DNA from 3 places in the Mucilaginibacter sp. CAU 1740 genome. Region 2 is predicted to be linked to each of the others. Evidence: riboswitches for the same ligand, from Rfam matches in the RefSeq annotation. Region 2 holds a riboswitch; each other region holds the start of a gene.

Region 1 (2,274 bases), on a different contig from region 2:
TCGTATATGCCGTAAGGAAAATCATTAATGTTCTTAAAGTAAATTACATCTTTTGTATTTCGCTTAAAAAAAACTGTATTGAATGACAAAGCGTTTTTAACAATCTCCCAATCAAACCCTGCCTCATAAGACGTAGTGATCTCCGGGTTTAGCTTTTGGTTACCATATTCAGAATATAGTTGATACAGCGATGGCGATTTAAATGCAGAAGCAATGGTACCGAATATCTTAAACTGATCGGCCAGGAAGACAGAAGGATTTACTGTATAGGTAAATTTATCGCCATACCTGTTGTGATGATTGTACCTGCCACCTAATTCAAGGTGAAATATATCGTACTTAAAAAACAATGATGTGTAGGCGCTAAAAATATTGGTTGGCGTATCGCCCGCTTTTATAATACTTGGCGGCCCTGCATAACCGGCAGCTTCGTACAGACTGTACTGGCTGGTATTACTATATTTAAAAGCCGCGCCGCTCGTGATATCCAGGTATTTATTCAATTGATAATTAAATACAGCCTCGGCATTGGTTATGCGCCCTGTATTTTTAGTTACCTGGTGAGTGCTATCATTGTCACTTGGTAAATTGGTAAAATTATTCTGAACTGTGTTTTGCGATATGTTTAAATTCAGATCGCCTTTAGGTAAGATCAATTTTGCACCTACGCCGCCAAATACGAATGTGTTTTTATAGGTGTAATCGTTATCACCCGCAAAAGCGCCGTAAGGCAGATCGCCGGTATTACGGCTTGCCTGGAAATTACCATTGAGGATAAACTTCTCTGATAAATTTTGACTGAGGTTTACACTTGCCGAACGTTGATGAAAACCATCTTTCTTAAAGGCGTCATTCCCTGTTTTATCTGTAGCTGCCGAAAAACCTTTGGAATCGGTATTGGATAGGTTAACAGCAAGGGAGGTATTTTTTAACTTGCCACTTACCGAAGCTGCTTCTTTAAAGGTATTATAACTACCGCCGGTAAACATTAAACTCCCGGTTAAGCCCTGGGTTTTAGCTTTTTTGGTAATGATGTTGATCACGCCTGCAACAGCGTCTGAACCGTACAAAGTAGATCCGCTACCTTTTAGGATTTCAATATGATCGATCAGATCAACCGAGAACGCGTTAAGATCATAACTACCATCAATACTTCCGGCGTTATTTACCGGGAAGCCATCAACTAAAATAAGCGTATTACCACTTGATGCGCCACGCAAAAAAACGGAAGTGGCAATACCTGGCGCATTATTAGCGCCTGAAAAGGTGAGCCCCGCTACATTGTTCAATAACTGCGGTAACGATTTGCCCTGCGCCTGATTGATCTCGGCAGAAGAGATCACAGTAACCACCCTAACAATGTCTGATAGTTTTTTAGGTGAGCGTGTTGCCGTAACAACAACAGTATTTAACGTTTTGGTGGTATCCTGCGCCTGGGCCGAACTAAGCGCCACAAAAGGTGCCAAACCCAAACCGAATAAAAATTTCAAGTAGTTTTTTTCCATGTAGTATTTATCAATGAAATAAATGTGTTTTAAAAAGCTAACACGGAAATGAGCACAAATGAAAATACGCCAAACAGATGAGCATTCGCATTCAAGCTTCAATCCCCGAAAGCTTTGAATAATTTACTATGCTTTGGCAGGTTTTCTGACTTACTCCCCTATTGGTCTGGCCTTCCCTCCTGCATTACAAGAAGTGACATTGTTGATTTGACCAAGGTTACAGAGCTTACAGCTGCGGGACAGTTACGGACTTGCACCGTATTCCCTTTTAATTCATTAAATGCTTAATGAAACCTAAAGCGTTGCGAAGGTACAGTAAGTACCTCACAAGGGCAAAATTTTAGCATGAACCATCGATATGAGAAGCCACACTTACACTAAAAAGCAATAAAATTCACTTAAACAAAACTTTAACGATAGCTACAGTGTTTTAAACACATAACTATTAAAAACCTATGGCAACTACAATAGTAAAATATACCGATAACTATCCCGTACTTTACGGAGACGACCGCATAAACCTGAATTGGCCAGAGCGTATTACTTCAATAGCGGGCGGAATGAAGATCGGCTTTTCGGGATTTAAAAATCTTTTCAGTAACCCTTTAGCCAGCATCGTGAAGATTGGCGCAGGCGGTTACCTGCTAAACCGTGGCATAACAGGGCATTGTGAATTATATAAACGTATTGGTAAACTCTCTACAAATCCAATCAATGTAAATATCCGTTCGTCGTTTACCGTTGATAAGCCGAGACAAAAGGTTTATGA
Region 2 (2,274 bases):
TCAACAGAATTTAATTCAAAACTGATCCCGTTTACAGTTACAGTTCTGTCATCAGCAAGGTGTTTTCTTTCGGCTACCATTTTCACTCTAATGTGATTTAAATTACTTGTATAAATAAATTTAGTAAAGCCCGCGGGTTAGTTTTTGGAAACAACCTTTAGGAATAGTTACTGAACTGTTTTTACGGAGAGTTATTTAAAAAGTTTCGTACTTGGTTGTTTTTTTTTGTTTTAGATTGAATCAAACCAAAACAAAAGTTTTTTTATAGTTAAAAAAATTAATAATTTTAATGTGTATTAATTTGCCCACTGTGGATATTTATACCCGAACTGTTGAATGAAATGCACTGTTGGTGGTTATTTTTTATAGCAGAAGGTTGTGTAGGCAAAAAGACATTTAAACACTGTAACAATATTGTTAAGCAAAATATTGGCTTTTAAAGGCAAGCAGCCACGATTTTCAACTATTTAAATTGTTTTTAATATAATAATTACCCGGAAATTAAATCAAAAATGCAATATTAATATGCCGGACAATCAAAAATAATAATTGGACTTACAGTGTTATTTAAATTACTTCTTTTTGCGATACTAAACCTTATACGATAAAGCAAATTAATTGGTTACATAAAATGTACGAATTTTATGCCACTATTTGTACCCGTTAAAAACAGCGTGATGTTATGCTTGAAACTTGAATTTAATTAATTGATTATCAGTGTTATTTGAAAAATAAAGCACCGGGTCGTCCAGTTGGGAATGCTTGGAAAAGTTTTAAAACACACGGCTTTTTGTGATGTATGTGGAAATTAATAAACAACACTAACTACAACCGATAGCCTGTATCGCTATATTTGCGCAGATATAGTTCTTTACTTTACTTCATCAACCGGTATAGGTTTTACTTAATTGTAAATTAATAGGGAATCGTGTGTAAATCACGAACTGTCGCGCAACTGTAAGTAACACAACAAGTTTTTACCAATAAATACCCACTGTTCCGCTTGTCGGAATGGGAAGGGTGGTAAAAATGTTACAAGTCAGGAGACCTGCCTAATACTGAATTGACAATGCTTTCGCGGTATGAAGCTTAGGTCGAGGTGTTTTGATTTTACTTGTTTTGCCGGGTTTATCGTGCCCTGTGATATGGTATTGCCATATATTCCTTTCTCTCCTTTTCATATTAACAAACATTGCGAAGCTTACCTTAAAGGGCTTTTAACCGATTTATTCATTTAATCAATTAAAAGACATGCTAACGCAAAACTTAGGCTACCCGCGCATTGGTAGCCGACGCGAATTAAAAAAAGTTTGCGAAAACTATTGGGCAGGCAAAACCGGCCTAAAAAACGTGCTTACGGTAGGTAAGTACATCAGGGAAGAAAACTGGTTATTGCAAAAAGAAGCCGGTGTCGATCTGATCCCATCAAACGATTTTTCGTTTTATGATCAGGTACTCGATCATTCTTTTATGTTCGGTGCTATCCCCAAACGCTATCATGAAGTGATAAATCAGAGCGGAAACACCGAACTCGACCTTTATTTCGCCATGGCACGTGGCTATCAAAAGGAGGGGCTGGATGTAGTAGCCATGGAGATGACCAAATGGTTTGATACCAATTATCATTACATAGTACCCGAATTTTATAAAGATCAGCAGTTTAAACTTTTCTCTACCAAAATTATCGACGAGTTTTATGAGGCCAAACAATTAGGTATCCTCAGTAAACCGGTGCTAATTGGCCCTGTATCGTACTTGTTATTAGGAAAAGAAAAAGAGGAGGGCTTTAATCGTATCGATCTGATAAAAAACTTATTGCCCGTTTATTTCGATATCCTCAATAAGTTAAAAGCCCTTGGTGCCGAATGGATCCAATTTGATGAGCCATTTCTGGCGCTTGATATTGATGAAAAAACGGAACGGGTTTTAAAAGATACATACAAGGCTTTAAAGAAAGAATTCCCTTCAATAAAGATCATACTGGCAACTTATTTCGAAAAGCTTGGCGATAATACCGCTTTAGCAACCTCATTGCCTGTGGATGCTTTGCATATTGATCTGGTACGCGCGCCGCAGCAATTGGATGAGGTAATAGCGCATTTGCCAAAAACAACCATCTTATCGTTAGGAGTGGTTGACGGACGTAATATTTGGAAAAACGATTTCGTAAACTCGCTTGGCGTTATCAAAAAAGCGATTGATAAAATAGGAGAGGATAGGGTATGGATAGCTCCTTCATGTTCGCTTATCCACTCGCCATGCGATCTGCAGAAC
Region 3 (2,274 bases), on a different contig from region 2:
CATGGTGCCGAAGATATCCGCATGAAAGCGCAGGATCTGGGTGCCGCGGTAGGTAAGGTTGTACACATCACCCGCGATGGTAAACCAGTTCCCAATGGCCCGTTCGCTGGTAAAGCCGGCGTACTGCCCGAAATTTATGCTTATGGCTTGCGCAACCCTGAAGGGATGACCATGAACCCATCAACAGGCGAGTTGTGGGAAGCAGAATTTGGTCCGCGGGGTGGTGATGAGATCAATATCATCCGTCCGGGTAAAAATTATGGCTGGCCGGTGGTTACTTATGGTATCGAATACAGCGGGAAGCAGGTAGGGGATGGCATCCAGCAAAAAGAAGGCGTTACCCAGCCAATATACTATTGGGATCCAAGCATCTCGCCATGCGGCATTACTTTTTACACCGGCGACCTTATCCCCGAGTGGAAAAACAATTTGTTTGTTGGCGCGCTCGGCGGTTCGCACATTGCCCGCCTGGTGATCAAAAACAACAAAGTAGTAGCCGAAGAGCGTTTACTTAAAGATAAAAATGAGCGCTGGCGTTCATTGGTTACCGGGAAGGATGGCGCTTTGTATGGCGTTACTGATAATGGCAATTTGTATAGGATAGGAAAGTAATATTTCCTTAGTGCATTTAAACGAAATGATAAAGGATGTTTGTGTCCATAAGTTTTCGTTTAACGAAATGTCATTTCGAACGAGCAGATGGGGAAGAGCGAGGCGCGAGGAGAAATCTTATACGCCATGCAAGCCGATAAGCATGGCGCAGAAGATTTCTTTTTCGCCCCAATGCTCAGCCCGACCCAAGCTCTATCGAAATGACATTTTTTATTTAGGATTGTCTTTTATCTACGACTCCCCCGCATACCCCATCCCACCCAAAAGGTCATTTTACATCCCCGCTTGTTTAATTAAAACTTTAATACCTACCTTTGCCTCGCTTTTGGTTCACGGATATTTTTTATCGTTCGTGATTAAAAGGGAACCCGGTGTAAATCCGGGACTGTCCCGCAGCTGTAAGCTCCATAACACCAAAGCCCATTCTTATTGTCACTGTTAGCCGTTTGGCCGATGGGAAGACAGGGCCGGGGGGAGTAAGTCAGAATACCTGCCATAGCACATATTGATTCATAGCTTTCGGGGATTGAAGCTGGAGTGAGGATACCTTTCGTGTATTTCATTTTTTGTAATTCGTCGTTCTGTTTGCTGTGAGGTTTTTTAACCCACAACACTCATGGATTTAACTGCGCGCCAAACGCCTGCAAAGCGTAATGGCTGTATTAAAGGCATCGTATGGCTTGTTTCCTTCGGGATGGCAACCGTTTTTTGTTGCGCGCAGGTTTCGGCACAAACCCTGGTTGTAAAAAAAGATACCACTCAAAAAGATTCGGCCAAAATTCATCAGCTTAAACAGGTAGAGATAAAAGGCGCTAAAGCCGATGTTCGTAATATTTCCCCCACACCGGTACAGGTTTTAAAAGGCGAGCAACTGCAAAGGCTCAATAGCCTGTCGGTTGCCGATGCGCTACGGTTTTTTAGTGGGGTGCAGTTGAAAGATTATGGAGGTGTTGGTGGCTTGAAAACCGTTAACATCCGAAGCCTTGGCAGCAGCCATGTAGCCATATTTTACGATGGTGTAGAACTGCAAAACGCCCAGAACGGGCAGGTTGATCTCGGCCGTTTCTCGCTCGATAATATGGACGAGGTAGATCTGTACAACGGCCAGAAAAGCGAAACTTTTCAGGCGGCCAAAGGTTTTTCGGCGGCCAGCTCTATTTATCTGCAAGGCGCTAAGCCAAAGTTTGAACCCAGCGAGCATACGCATATCCGCTTCGGCTATAAAATAGGTTCGTTCGGATTAAATAATCCTTCTGTGCTGTGGCAGCAAAAGATCAATAAAAACACCTCTACCTATTTCAGTACCGAATGGACAAAAGCCAACGGCCGTTACAAGTTCAGGTACACCAACGGTGTTTACGATACCACGGCGGTTCGCAATAATACTGATGTAGAATCGTACCGGGTTGAAGGCGGTATCAACAGCTATTCGGAAAGTGGGGAGTGGAATGTTAAAGTATATAGCTACACCTCAAACCGCGGGTTGCCGGGCGCTATCGTATCCAACAAATTTAACTACACCCAGCGCCAGTGGGACCGCAATCAGTTTATCCAGGCCAATTACGAGAGCAACACCCGCAAGCGTTACACTATAGGCATCATCGCCAAATATGCCGACGATTACCTCCGCTATCTCGATCCCGAATTTGTTACTACCACAGG

What was found. A riboswitch is a leader RNA that binds a small molecule or an ion and turns the genes downstream of it on or off. The one in region 2 is predicted to bind cobalamin.
Region 1: linked by a shared signal. The riboswitch ahead of AAFN85_RS25080 (TonB-dependent receptor) and the one ahead of metE (5-methyltetrahydropteroyltriglutamate--homocysteine S-methyltransferase) in region 2 are both predicted to bind cobalamin.
Region 3: linked by a shared signal. The riboswitch ahead of AAFN85_RS02615 (TonB-dependent receptor) and the one ahead of metE (5-methyltetrahydropteroyltriglutamate--homocysteine S-methyltransferase) in region 2 are both predicted to bind cobalamin.

The regions. Positions count from the first base shown of each region.
Region 1 covers NZ_JBDOQS010000014.1:4,654-6,927, reverse strand. The annotation lists gene AAFN85_RS25080 (TonB-dependent receptor) at 1-1,505, opposite strand, end outside; cobalamin riboswitch at 1,623-1,818, opposite strand; gene AAFN85_RS25075 (SRPBCC family protein) at 1,961-2,274, shown strand, end outside.
Region 2 covers NZ_JBDOQS010000015.1:61,497-63,770, reverse strand. The annotation lists gene AAFN85_RS26345 (hypothetical protein) at 1-80, opposite strand, end outside; cobalamin riboswitch at 879-1,071, shown strand; gene metE (5-methyltetrahydropteroyltriglutamate--homocysteine S-methyltransferase) at 1,252-2,274, shown strand, end outside.
Region 3 covers NZ_JBDOQS010000001.1:592,631-594,904, forward strand. The annotation lists gene AAFN85_RS02610 (PQQ-dependent sugar dehydrogenase) at 1-612, shown strand, start outside; cobalamin riboswitch at 922-1,125, shown strand; gene AAFN85_RS02615 (TonB-dependent receptor) at 1,229-2,274, shown strand, end outside.